DNA from 4 places in the Cedecea sp. B1(4) genome. Region 3 is predicted to be linked to each of the others. Evidence: predicted binding sites of a transcription regulator. Region 3 holds the regulator's gene; each other region holds the start of a gene.
The links. Region 3 encodes sigma-54, which starts transcription at its own class of promoters, with help from an activator protein. Its sites were predicted from a motif close to GTTGGCACANNTTTCGCTNT; they were not measured.
Positions count from the first base shown of each region.

Region 1: glnA (glutamate--ammonia ligase) is a predicted target of sigma-54. The motif match lies at 1,348-1,367, and genes of this name have one in related genera.
Region 2: norV (anaerobic nitric oxide reductase flavorubredoxin) is a predicted target of sigma-54. The motif match lies at 1,572-1,591, and genes of this name have one in related genera.
Region 4: ACR6JA_RS18920 (pyridoxal-phosphate-dependent aminotransferase family protein) is a predicted target of sigma-54. The motif match lies at 1,476-1,495, and genes of this name have one in related genera.

Region 1 covers NZ_JCAHMZ010000009.1:100,135-103,307, reverse strand. The annotation lists gene glnA (glutamate--ammonia ligase) at 1-1,261, opposite strand, end outside; gene typA (ribosome-dependent GTPase TypA) at 1,638-3,173, shown strand, end outside.
Region 2 covers NZ_JCAHMZ010000004.1:111,606-114,778, forward strand. The annotation lists gene norW (NADH:flavorubredoxin reductase NorW) at 1-75, opposite strand, end outside; gene norV (anaerobic nitric oxide reductase flavorubredoxin) at 72-1,523, opposite strand; gene norR (nitric oxide reductase transcriptional regulator NorR) at 1,745-3,173, shown strand, end outside.
Region 3 covers NZ_JCAHMZ010000006.1:496,388-499,560, reverse strand. The annotation lists gene ptsN (PTS IIA-like nitrogen regulatory protein PtsN) at 1-202, opposite strand, end outside; gene hpf (ribosome hibernation promoting factor) at 284-571, opposite strand; gene rpoN (RNA polymerase factor sigma-54) at 594-2,027, opposite strand; gene lptB (LPS export ABC transporter ATP-binding protein) at 2,076-2,801, opposite strand; gene lptA (lipopolysaccharide ABC transporter substrate-binding protein LptA) at 2,808-3,173, opposite strand, start outside.
Region 4 covers NZ_JCAHMZ010000008.1:384,750-387,922, forward strand. The annotation lists gene hpxK (allantoate amidohydrolase) at 1-185, opposite strand, end outside; gene ACR6JA_RS18920 (pyridoxal-phosphate-dependent aminotransferase family protein) at 185-1,426, opposite strand; gene ACR6JA_RS18925 (MurR/RpiR family transcriptional regulator) at 1,613-2,452, opposite strand; gene ACR6JA_RS18930 (gamma-glutamyltransferase family protein) at 2,575-3,173, shown strand, end outside.

The DNA of each region.
Region 1 (3,173 bases), on a different contig from region 3:
CATTCAGGGCTTCTTCCAGAGAGCCAGCAACCTGTGGGATCTCTTTCGCTTCTTCTGGCGGCAGGTCATACAGGTTTTTGTCCATGGCTTCGCCAGGGTGGATCTTGTTCTTAATACCGTCCAGACCGGCCATCAGCAGCGCTGCGAAGCACAGGTATGGGTTAGCCGCTGGGTCCGGGAAGCGTACTTCGATACGACGTGCTTTCGGGGACGCAACAACCGGGATACGGATAGAAGCAGAACGGTTACGGGCAGAGTAAGCCAGCATAACTGGAGCTTCGTAGCCTGGGACCAGACGCTTGTAGGAGTTGGTAGTTGGGTTCGCCAGGGCGTTGATCGCTTTAGCGTGTTTGATAACACCCCCGATGTAGTACAGCGCTTGCTCAGACAGGCCAGCATATTTGTCACCGGAGAACAGGTTTACGCCGTTCTTGGACAGGGACATGTGGCAGTGCATGCCGGAACCGTTATCGCCAAACATTGGTTTTGGCATAAAGGTCGCGGTTTTGCCGTAAGCGTGAGCCACGTTGTGTACAACGTATTTGTAGATCTGAATTTCGTCGGCTTTTTTGGTCATGGTGTTGAAGCGGGTTGCCACTTCGTTCTGACCAGCGGTCGCCACTTCGTGGTGATGAGCTTCAACAACCAGGCCCATCTGCTCCATGGTCAGACACATAGCAGAACGCAGGTCCTGAGAAGAGTCGACCGGTGGCACTGGGAAATAACCGCCTTTCACCGCTGGACGGTGGCCTTTGTTACCGCCTTCGTATTTGGTGCCGGTGTTCCATGCGCCTTCGATATCATCGATAGCTACGTGGGAGCCGGAGATAGAGCTGCCGAAGCGAATGTCGTCGAACAGGAAGAATTCTGGCTCTGGCCCGAACAGAACGGTGTCTGCGATGCCGGTAGAGCGCAGGTAGTCTTCAGCGCGTTTTGCAATAGAACGCGGGTCACGGTCGTAGCCCTGCATAGTGCCTGGCTCGAGAATGTCACAGCGGATAATCAGGGTAGAGTCCGCGAAGAACGGGTCGATTACCGCCGTCGTTGGGTCTGGCATCAGCACCATGTCGGATTCGTTGATACCTTTCCAGCCACCAATCGAGGAGCCGTCAAACATTTTGCCTTCTTCGAAGAAGTCAGCATTTACCTGATGAGCAGGAATAGTGACGTGCTGTTCTTTACCTTTAGTGTCGGTAAAGCGCAGATCAACAAACTTAACTTCATGCTCATTCAGCATCGTCAAAACGTGTTCAGCGGACATACTTAAACTCTCCCGGATTGGTGTAGTCGTCGTGGTAACGAGGTAATCAAACACTTCTTAATGTGGCTTTTCGCCATAAAATGTTTAAAGCGAAATCTGTGCCAACTTTTAAATCACCCTAAAAAGGCGCTATCATGCGCACCATAGTGCAAAAGGGCTGCACCAGGATGAATAATTTGCACCAATATAGTGCTTCAGTATGAAACCTGAGCACCATATTGGTGCAATTTACGTTATGGCTCCCTTTTTAGCTCCGTGAAAGCGATCACAAACCCTTACTTTCTGCATTGTTTGTAAAGGTTCTTTGTGATCCTGTTCTGTCCTTCGATTAATACGTGTACAATAACGCGCTATTTCTAATGCCTGAGGCAAAGTTGTGATCGAAAATCTGCGTAATATCGCCATCATCGCGCACGTTGACCATGGTAAAACTACCCTGGTTGATAAGCTGCTGCAGCAATCTGGTACTTTCAGTAACGAACGTGCTGAAGCCACTGAACGCGTGATGGACTCCAATGACCTGGAGAAAGAGCGTGGGATTACCATCCTCGCTAAAAACACCGCTATCAAATGGAATGACTACCGTATCAACATCGTTGATACCCCAGGACACGCCGACTTCGGTGGTGAAGTTGAGCGCGTAATGTCAATGGTTGACTCCGTTCTGCTGGTGGTTGACGCAATGGATGGCCCAATGCCGCAGACGCGCTTCGTAACCAAGAAGGCGTTTGCCCATGGTTTGAAGCCGATCGTGGTTATCAACAAAGTTGACCGCCCTGGCGCGCGTCCTGACTGGGTTGTGGATCAGGTCTTCGACCTGTTCGTTAACCTTGATGCGACCGACGAACAGCTCGACTTCCCAATCATCTATGCATCCGCACTGAACGGCATCGCGGGTATGGATCACAATGATATGGCGGCGGATATGACTCCACTGTACCAGGCCATTGTCGATCGCGTGCCGGCACCGAACGTTGACCTCGATGGTCCACTGCAGATGCAAATTTCCCAGCTGGACTACAACAACTACGTTGGTGTTATCGGCATCGGCCGTATCAAACGCGGTAAAGTGAAGCCAAACCAGCAGATCACTATCATTGATAGCGAAGGGAAAACCCGTAACGGTAAAGTCGGTAAAGTGCTGACCCACCTGGGTCTGGAGCGTATCGAGTCTACCGAAGCTGAAGCTGGCGACATCATCGCTATCACCGGCCTGGGCGAGCTGAACATCTCCGACACCATTTGCGACCCGCAAAATGTTGAAGCGCTGCCGGCGCTGTCCGTTGATGAACCAACCGTTTCCATGTTCTTCAACGTCAACACCTCTCCGTTCTGCGGTAAAGAAGGTAAGTTCGTGACCTCTCGTCAGATTCTGGATCGTCTGAACAAAGAGCTGGTTCACAACGTTGCGCTGCGTGTTGAAGAAACCGAAGATGCGGACGCATTCCGCGTTTCCGGTCGTGGTGAACTGCACCTCTCCGTTCTGATCGAAAACATGCGTCGTGAAGGTTTCGAGCTGGCGGTATCCCGTCCGAAAGTTATCTTCCGCGAAATCGACGGCCGTAAACAAGAGCCGTTCGAAAACGTGACGCTGGATATCGAAGAGCAGCATCAGGGCTCCGTGATGCAGGCGCTCGGTGAGCGTAAAGGCGACCTGAAAAACATGAATCCAGACGGCAAAGGCCGCGTGCGTCTTGACTACGTTATCCCAAGCCGTGGTCTGATCGGCTTCCGTAACGAATTCATGACCATGACCTCCGGTACCGGTCTGCTGTACTCCACCTTCAGCCACTATGACGACATTCGTCAGGGCGAAGTGGGTCAGCGCCAGAACGGCGTACTGATTTCCAACGGTCAGGGTAAAGCGGTTGCGTTTGCGCTGTTCGGTCTGCAGGATCGCGGCAAGCTGTTC
Region 2 (3,173 bases), on a different contig from region 3:
GCTGTGTTTGCGGATATTTTTCACCAACTGGCGGGCGGCAAAGCCCGAGCCGACTATCACAATGCCGTTGTTCATTTGGCCTCCGTTGCCAGTTCGTCGAAGACGTCTTTGCCCAGCGAACATTCAGGGCACAAGAAACTGTCAGGCACTTCGCTCCATGGCGTGCCTGGCTCAACGGCCTGCATCGGTTCGCCCTGGGCTGGATCGTAAATCCACTGGCAAACGCTGCACTGCATGCAGGGGCCGAGGTCGGCGCCGGTGGATTCTGCTTTTGCTTCTTCGGCTAGCGGAGCGACGGAGATTGAAGCCTGAGCCACCGGCAGCGGGGAGAGCGCCCACTGGCGGGCGATTTCGCGACCGTGTTCGCGGCAAAGTTCCAGGGCGTTGCCGTCCGGACGCCATTTCGCCTTCAGGCTGAGGGACATTTCAAACCCGGCGTCCTGCAGACGGGTGGAAAGGCGATCGACCGCGCCGCCGCTCCAGCCGTGGGAGCCGAAGGCGCTGGCGCGTTTGTTGCGGAAGCGCAGCCCGGTTATCTCTTCCACCAGCCCGGCGATTTTCGGCATCATCACGTTGTTCATGGTGGAGGTGCCGACCAGCACGCCTTTCGAGCGGAACACGTTGGTCAGAATTTCGTTTTTATCGCTGCGCGCCACGTTGAAGATTTTCACCGCCACGCGTGGGTCAACTTCGTGAATGCCCTGGGCAATGGCGTCCGCCATCATGCGGGTGTTGTTCGACATGGTGTCGTAGAACAGCGTGATGCGGTCTTCCTGGTAATCGGCGGCCCATTTCAGGTACAGCTCAACGATTTGCGTCGGGTTGTCGCGCCAGACCACGCCGTGGGAAGTGGCAATCATCTCCACCGGCAGATTGAAGCCGAGGATTTCGGTAATTTTCGGCGTTACCAGGCGGCTGAACGGCGTCAGGATGTTGGCGTAGTAGCGCTGGCATTGTTCGAACAGCTCGGTCTGATCCACTTCGTCGTTAAACAGATGTTCATCGCAGTAATGTTGGCCGAAGGCGTCGTTGCTGAACAGCACCGCGTCGCCGGTCAGGTAGGTCATCATGCTGTCCGGCCAGTGCAGCATTGGCGTTTCAACGAAGATCAGCTGTTTGCCATTGCCGATGTCCAGGCTGTCGCCGGTTTTCACCACCTTAAAGTTCCACTCCGGGTGATGGTGGTGACCATTAATGGAGTCGATGCCGTTGGCGGTGCAGTAGATTGGCGTGTGCGGGATGCGTGACATCAGCTCGGTCAGCGCTCCCGCGTGGTCTTCTTCTGCGTGGTTGATAATGATGTAGTCGAGCGTGTTAAGGTCAATTTCACGCTCAAGGTTTTGCACAAACTCGCGGCTGAACTTGTGGTCCACAGTATCGATCAGGACAGTTTTCTCTTCGCGAATGAGGTAGCTGTTGTAGCTGCTGCCGCGCAGCGTTTTATATTCGGTGCCGTGAAAATCACGCACTTCCCAGTCACGTTGCCCAACCCACTGAATGTTGTTTTTAACCTGAATAGCCATTGAGAACCTCATTGATGTCATAGCGTTAAGTACTTCAATGACTGTGTTATTGCGAGTATCGTGCCAGTTTTATAATTTATTGATTTTTAATTATTTGTTGTTTTTTGTGTTCTTTTTTATTGTCATAATGACATTTTTGTTTTTGGTCATAATGACTCTGATGTTTGTCATTTTGACTATTCAGGCGTAAGCTGAACGCCTCGCGTTCCAGGAGCCTCCCTATGAGCCTGTCGATGTCTTCTCTCGCCGCCATTGCAATCGAACTGCAGAGCGGCATCAGCCATTCCGATCGCTTTACCCGCGTTATCCGAACCCTGAGAAAGCTGCTCGGCGGTGATGCCACGGCGCTGCTGCGCTACGAGTCGAGGCATTTTTACCCGCTGGCGATAGACGGCCTTGCCATCGATGTGCTGGGGCGGCGCTTTGCCGTGGACGCTCATCCGCGACTGGAGGCCATTGCCCGCGCGGGTGACGTGGTGCGTTTCCCGGCAGACAGCGAGCTGCCCGATCCGTATGACGGCCTGATTCCAGACCATGAAGAACTCAAGGTTCACGCCTGTCTGGGGCTGCCGCTGTTTGCCGACCAGACGCTCATCGGGGCGCTGACCGTGGACGGCATGGATCCTTATCAGTTCGACAGCTTCAGCGATGAGGAACTCAGGCTGATTGGCGTGCTGGCGTCCGGGGCGCTGAACAATGCTTTGCTGCTGGAACAGCTTGAAAAACAAACGCCGGAAGGCACGGTGCAGCCCGCTATTGCGCGGGAGGCCGCTGGGGAGATGATTGGCCGCTCGCCGGGCATCATCCAACTGAAAAAAGAGATTGATATCGTTGCCAGTTCCGATCTGAACGTGCTGATCACCGGCGAGACTGGCGTGGGGAAAGAGCTGGTGGCGCGGGCGATTCACGCCGGATCGGTCAGGGTGGCCAGTCCGCTGGTTTACCTTAACTGCGCCGCGCTACCGGAAAGCGTGGCGGAAAGTGAGCTGTTCGGCCATGTGAAGGGCGCTTTTACCGGGGCGATTCATCACCGTACCGGCAAGTTTGAAATGGCGGATAACGGCACACTGTTTCTCGATGAAATCGGTGAATTACCGCTGGCGCTGCAGGCCAAGCTGCTGCGCGTGTTGCAGTACGGTGATATTCAGCGGGTAGGGGACGATCGCAGCCAGCGCGTGGATGTTCGGGTATTGGCCGCGACTAACCGCGATCTGCGCCAGCAGGTACTGGCCGGCGAGTTTCGCGCCGACCTGTTTCACCGCCTGAGCGTTTTTCCGCTGCACATTCCACCGTTGCGCGAGCGGGGAGAGGACATTGCGCTGCTGGCCGGTTTTTTCTGCGAGCAAAGCCGCGTGAAGATGGGGCTGAAGCAGGTTGGGCTGAGTGAATCGGCTCGGATGCTTCTGGCGCAGTATGGCTGGCCGGGAAATATCCGCGAGCTGGAACACGCCATTTATCGCGCGATTGTGCTGGCCCGCGCCGGTTACCCGCAGGGCGAGCTTGTGCTTCAGCCTCAACATTTCCAGCTTGCTGGCCAGTTGGATGTGGTAGCCCACGAGCCAGAAATTCCACCTGTAGAAACCCCTTTTGCCAGCCTGCGAGAAGCGACCGATGCGTTTCAGCGCGGCCAGGTTATGGAAGCGCTTGCCC
Region 3 (3,173 bases):
CGTTGCCAATGCCGGTACTGCCCATACGCTCACGGGTCAGTACGGCTTCGAAAACGACCTGCGGTGGAAGGCCAAGCTGTTTGGCTGCCAGTTCGCTGATGATTTCCAGCGCACGTTTTTTACTCTGGCAGTGGACGCCACTGCGAGTACATTCCTGGTTAAGGACATTGCTCAGTTGTAGAGCGGAATCGTTGTTCATCATAAGTTCACCTAAGCACTTTTGTGCAAACGGCCCGCTACTTAAGCAGCGGGCCGGCCATATGCACATCGGATGCCCGGATTATCAGTGTTGTTTTAGTTTATCTTTGTGTTTCGTTAACTGTCGGGCCAGTTTATCAATCAGGCCGTCAATCGCCGCATACATGTCCTGGCCTTCGGCACTGGCATGCAGTTCTCCACCGTTCACATGCAGCGTAGCATCCGCTGTATGGGTGACTTTTTCCACCTTTAATACAATATAGACTTGGTTGATTCTTTCGAAGTACTGCTCCAGTTTGGCAAACTTCGAGTTCAGAAATTCACGCAGTGCTTCAGTGATCTCGACGTTTTGTCCCGTAATGTTGAGCTGCATAGTGTCTTCCTTATCGGTGAAGTCACACCAGCTGTTTACGCTGGTTTGACGGTGGAATGGATAAAGATTCTCGGTACTTCGCAACTGTGCGGCGCGCCACCATAATACCTTGATCCGACAGTATTGAGGTTAACTTACTGTCGCTCAGCGGTTTGGCGGGGTTTTCCGCAGCAATTAACTTCTTCACCAGCGCCCGAATTGCCGTGGAGGAGGCTTCACCGCCGCCTTCGGTATTGACGTGACTGGAGAAGAAATATTTCAATTCAAAGATGCCGCGTGGGCTATGCAAATATTTCTGAGTGGTCACCCTAGAAATTGTCGACTCGTGCATGTCCACAGCCTGAGCAATATCGGCCAGCACCATCGGTTTCATGTGTTCTTCACCGTGCTCAAAGAAGGCCTGCTGCTGTTCGACAATGCATCGGCTCACGCGCAATAACGTATCATTGCGACTTTCCAGGCTTTTAATCAACCATTTCGCTTCCTGCAGGTTGCTGCGGATGAACTGCGAGTCGCTGTCATTGCGCGTGTTGCCGCTCATGGCTGCGTATTGCTGATTGATTTTGAGGCGCGGGATGCTGTCTGCGTTAAGCTCTACAACCCAGCGCGCCAGGTGTTTACGCACCAGTACATCAGGAATAACGTACTCAGGTTCACCCGTTTGGATCGACTGGCCGGGGCGAGGATCGAGGGACTGAATCAGGCACATGGCCTCTTTAAGCGCGTCCTCTTTGATACGCGTGACCCGCATCAACGTCCGGAAGTCGTGATTTGCCAGCAGATCTAAGTGATCGCTAACAATAAGCCGGGCTTCCGCCAGCCATGGGGTCTCTTTGGCGTACTGAGAAAGCTGAATTAACAGGCAATCGCGTAAGTCTCGTGCTGCGACACCGACGGGATCAAAACGTTGGATGCGTTTGAGGACGGCTTCTACTTCGTCAAGGCTCACATCGTCGTGGCCCAGACTTTCCAGAATGTCTTCCAGCGGCACGGTGAGATACCCGGTTTCATCCACTGCATCGACAATAGACGTCGCAATAGCGGCGTCCGTATCGGAAAATGGCGTCAAATCGACCTGCCACATCAGGTAGTCCTGCAGGGACTGGGTGGTCTCGCCCTGGTAGACAGGCAGCTCGTCGTCCAGATAGTCAGTTCCCGTACCTGAAGGGGTACCGGCGGTGTAAATTTCATCCCAACTGGCATCCAGCGGCAGCTCTTCGGGCATCTCTTTCTGCTCGAGGGCTTCACGGGTGTCCATTGCTTCGCTCTCAGGCACTTCCTGAGTATCGATCTCATCATGCAGGTCGGTTTGCTCAAGCAATGGATTACTGTCCAGTGCCTGCTGGAGTTCTTGCTGAAGCTCTAACGTTGAGAGCTGAAGCAGACGGATGGCCTGCTGCAGCTGGGGCGTCATAGCAAGTTGTTGGCTAAGCCGTAATTGCAAACCTTGCTTCATGTTCAGAGCAAACGTCCTCAAATAAGTCGTTTAAGACTTCCCACCCTATCAGAGTCTGAACTCTTCGCCCAGATAGACTCGCTTAACTTGCTCGTCTTCAAGGATTTCTTCCGGTGTACCGTGGGCAATCAGGTGCCCCTGACTAACGATGTAGGCGCGTTCGCAGACGGCCAGCGTTTCGCGGACGTTATGGTCTGTAATCAATACGCCGAGGCCGCTGTCACGCAGGTGCTCGATAATGCGTTTGATATCAATAACGGAAATAGGATCAACCCCGGCAAAGGGTTCATCCAGCAAAATGAACTTCGGGTTTGCCGCAAGCGCGCGAGCAATTTCTACGCGGCGGCGCTCACCGCCGGACAGTGACTGCCCGAGGTTATTACGCAGGTGCGAAATGTGGAACTCTTCCATCAGTTCATTAGCGCGGTCTTCACGCTGTTCTGAAGTCAGATCGTCACGAATCTGCAGCACCGCCATCAGATTATCAAAAACGCTCAGGCGGCGGAAAATTGACGCTTCCTGCGGCAAATAGCCGATGCCGCGACGAGCTCGAGCGTGCAGCGGCAGCAGACTGATGTCTTCTTCATCAATAATGATGTTGCCTGCATCGCGTGGCACGATCCCCACTACCATGTAAAACGTCGTGGTTTTACCGGCGCCGTTTGGCCCGAGCAGCCCAACGATTTCACCTGATTTAACGGTCAGGCTGACGTCTTCGACTACGCGGCGGCCTTTGTAGGCTTTGGCCAGGTTTTTCGCAATTAAAGTTGCCATAACGAATCAGTTACTCTTTTTCGGTGCTGGTTGCTGGCCGTTTTTGTTTTGCAGCTGAGACGGCACCAGCACGGTGGTCACGCGTTTGCCTTTCTCGCTAAACGCCTGCATTTTTTGCTCTTTCACCAGGTAGGTGATCTTGTCGCCGGTGATGTTGCTGTCCAGCTGTTCAAGGTAAGCGTTGCCGGTCAGTACAACGAAATCTTTAGCCAATTCATAATGCATGGTGGACGCGTGGCCTTTTACCGGCTTACCGTTGTCCTGCATTTGATAGAAAGTAGCAGGGTTACCGTAGCCATCAATCACCTCTTTGCCTTGTTCACCGCCAGGGCGGGTCACAACAACTTTATCGGCGTTGATTTTGATCGTGCC
Region 4 (3,173 bases), on a different contig from region 3:
GTCGTCATGCCGAGCTGCTCCATCCAGCCAGCGACCAGCTGATTCGCCCGCAAATGTTGCACCGAAAGGTAAACCCGGGTCAGCTGGCCCGCGCTTTCGCTGATAGCAGCTAGCTGTTCAGCCCTGTCCATGACGCGCTGTGCGGCTACCGCGGCATAGTTAGCATCCATAAGCGGCGCGCCCATTAGCGGGCCCCCTGCGCGTAAACGTTCCACGCGGCCTGCATCGCTTCACCCTGAACGCTTTTAAAGCCGAGACGGTTAAGCACCGCTTCCAGCGCGGTGAGCGTTTGCAGCACGCAGTCTTTGCGCGCGTTGTAGCCCATGGTGCCGATGCGCCAGATTTTGCCCTGCAGCGGGCCGAAGGAGGTGCCGATTTCGATATGGAAATCTTCCAGCAGCAGCTTACGAACCTCTTCGCCGTGAACCTGCGCTGGGATAGTCACGCCGAGGACGTTGTTCATCTTGTGGTCAAGATCGCCGAATGTTTCCAGCCCCATGCCCTGGATCCCCGCCACCATCGCCCTGCCGTGCAGCTCATGACGGGCAATACCGACGTCCAGACCTTCTTCCAGGATCACGCGGGCGCACTCACGGGCAGCAAACAGCATGCTCGTCGCTTCGGTGTGGTGGTTCAGGCGTTCCGGCCCCCAGTAGTCCATGATCATGCCCAGATCGAAGTAGTTGGAGTAGATCATCTCTTCGTCCCCGTCCTGATGGGCAGCGGTGCGAATGCCTTCTTCCACGCATTTACGGCGGCGGATCGCCTCTTCCATTTTCGGGCTAAGGGTGACCGGTGAGCTACCTGACGGGCCGCCCAGGCACTTCTGCAATCCGGCGGAAACGGCATCCAGTCCCCAGGCATCGGTGAGCAGTTCGTTCCCGCCAAACGATGCTGTAGCATCGGTGTAGAACAGCACGCCGTGGCGGCGGCAGATCTCACCCAGTTCGGCCAGCGGCTGCAGCATCGTGGTGGAAGTATCGCCCTGTACGGTCAGCAGCAGGCGAGGTTTTACCGCTTTGATGGCGTCTTCGATTTGCTGCGGGCTGAATACTTCGCCCCACGGTACTTCAAGGGTGTGCACTTCGGCGCGGCAGCGGCGGGCAATCTCACACAGCAGGTGACCAAAACGGCCAAACACGGGAACAAGCACTTTATCGCCAGGGCGAATAGCCGACAGCAAAATGGCCTCGATCCCGGCGCGGGAAGTGCCGTCCACCAGCATCGTCCATTTGTTTTCGGTGCGGAAGAGCTCGCGGTACAGCACCATCACCTCATTCATATATCCCGTCATCACCGGGTCATACTGGCCGATAAGCTGGCTCGCCATGGCACGCAGCACGCGCGGATCGGCATTGATCGGGCCTGGCCCCATCAGCAAACGGTGCGGCGGGTTGATCTGGGAAAACTGCTGAATATCAAACATGGCGATTCCTTGAGTCTGAGATTGAAACAAAAGATTCTTATAATCATCTTTTGCAACTAATGTGCCAGCCGCAGGCAACATTTTTTCCGGCTGACAGGCTTAAGCCACCGCGGAAAAACAGGTTTGGGTAAAAACGATGAACTCTTTTGGCTCACCCGAACTGTGCAGTTGCACCAGCGAGGAGCATTAGCGCTGTTCGAGTTCGTCCAGCTCTGTATACAATTCAGCGATATTATGGATACGCTGACGCCCACTGGTCAATGATTCGTGCAGCACCGCGTTAGCCAGTAAATTCACCAGGCTCATGGCGCTGCTGTAGCTGTCAAACGCCGAAACGCTGTCGAGCGGCGCGCTCAAATGCCAGCCAGGATAACTTGCCAGCACCGCCGAACCCGGTTCGCTCAGCACCACCAGCGGTATACCGCGCTGCTGCAAACTGGTGAGCAGCGGCTTGATAATGCGCGGCCTGCGGCGAAACGCCACGGTGACGACGCAATCTTCCGGGCCGATATCCACCAGCTCTTCCGCCAGCGTCTGCCCCGGCTGCGGGAGCAGATGTACGCCGCTGCGCACCTGCAAAAGCTGCTGGCGCAAGTGCATCGCCACCGGCCAGGAGTTTCGCATCCCAATGATAAACAGCCGTTTTCCGTTCACAAGGGCATTGACCACTTCGGCAAACGGGCCCGCTTCAAGCTGATTCACCAGTTGAGTGAGGTTCGCCATTTCCTGCTTGTAATGACGCGCCAGCAGCGTGTTGCCCTGCACGGCATCACGGTTTTCCGTCAGCGGCATCCCGCTCTGGCGCAGGGTCCGCAGCTCTTCGCGCATATCTTTGTAGCGTTCGTAACCTAAGCGCTTAAACAGGCGGCTCACGGTGGCCTTGGACACGCCTGAAAGCCGCGCCAACTCGGCGCTGTTGTAGCTGATCAAGTCATCAAAGTGGTCAACTATGAACGAGGCCACGCGCTGCTCCTGCGGGGAAAAGAGCGCCCATGACGCCCGCAACCGCTCGTCTAACTGTTTCATGCCGACTCCTGTAACTTTTGTTTCATCAAAGCCTGACACAGTGAAACGATCCTCGTCAACCTGGAACATCTCTTGCTTCTGACTCCCCTACCCGAGCGGATTTCCTGCAAGAGAAGAAAAATATGCAAAGCAATATGGCCCCCGGAGGCATGGCGGTAACGCCCCATCATCTGGCTTCTGAAAGTGCGCTGTCTGTGCTGCGCCAGGGCGGTGATGCCATTGAAGCGATGGTCGCCGCAGCCGCAACTATCGCGGTGGTTTATCCCCATATGAACGGTATAGGCGGGGATGGATTCTGGCTGATTGTTCCGCCTGAGGGGGAACCTGTGGCCATCGACGCCAGCGGGGCCGCCGGATCGCTGGCGTCACTGGATTTCTACCGGGGAGAACGCGCTATTCCCCATCGCGGCACCCGCGCTGCGTTGACCGTGCCCGGCACGCTAAGCGGCTGGGCAGAAGCACTGAAAGTGTCATCGGAGCTTGGCGGCGGGCAGATGCCGCTTTCCCGCCTGATGGCCGATGCTATTCGCTATGCGGCGGACGGGATCCCGGTCACCGCCTCTCAGGCGAACGCGACGCAAAGCAAATACGCCGAGCTAGTTGATATTCCAGGTTTTGCCGACACGTTCCTGCAGCGTGGTGAAGTGCCCACGACCGGGAGTCGTTTCACGCAGCCCCGGCTGGGCAAGACCCTGACGCGAATGACCGTAGAAGGCCTGGA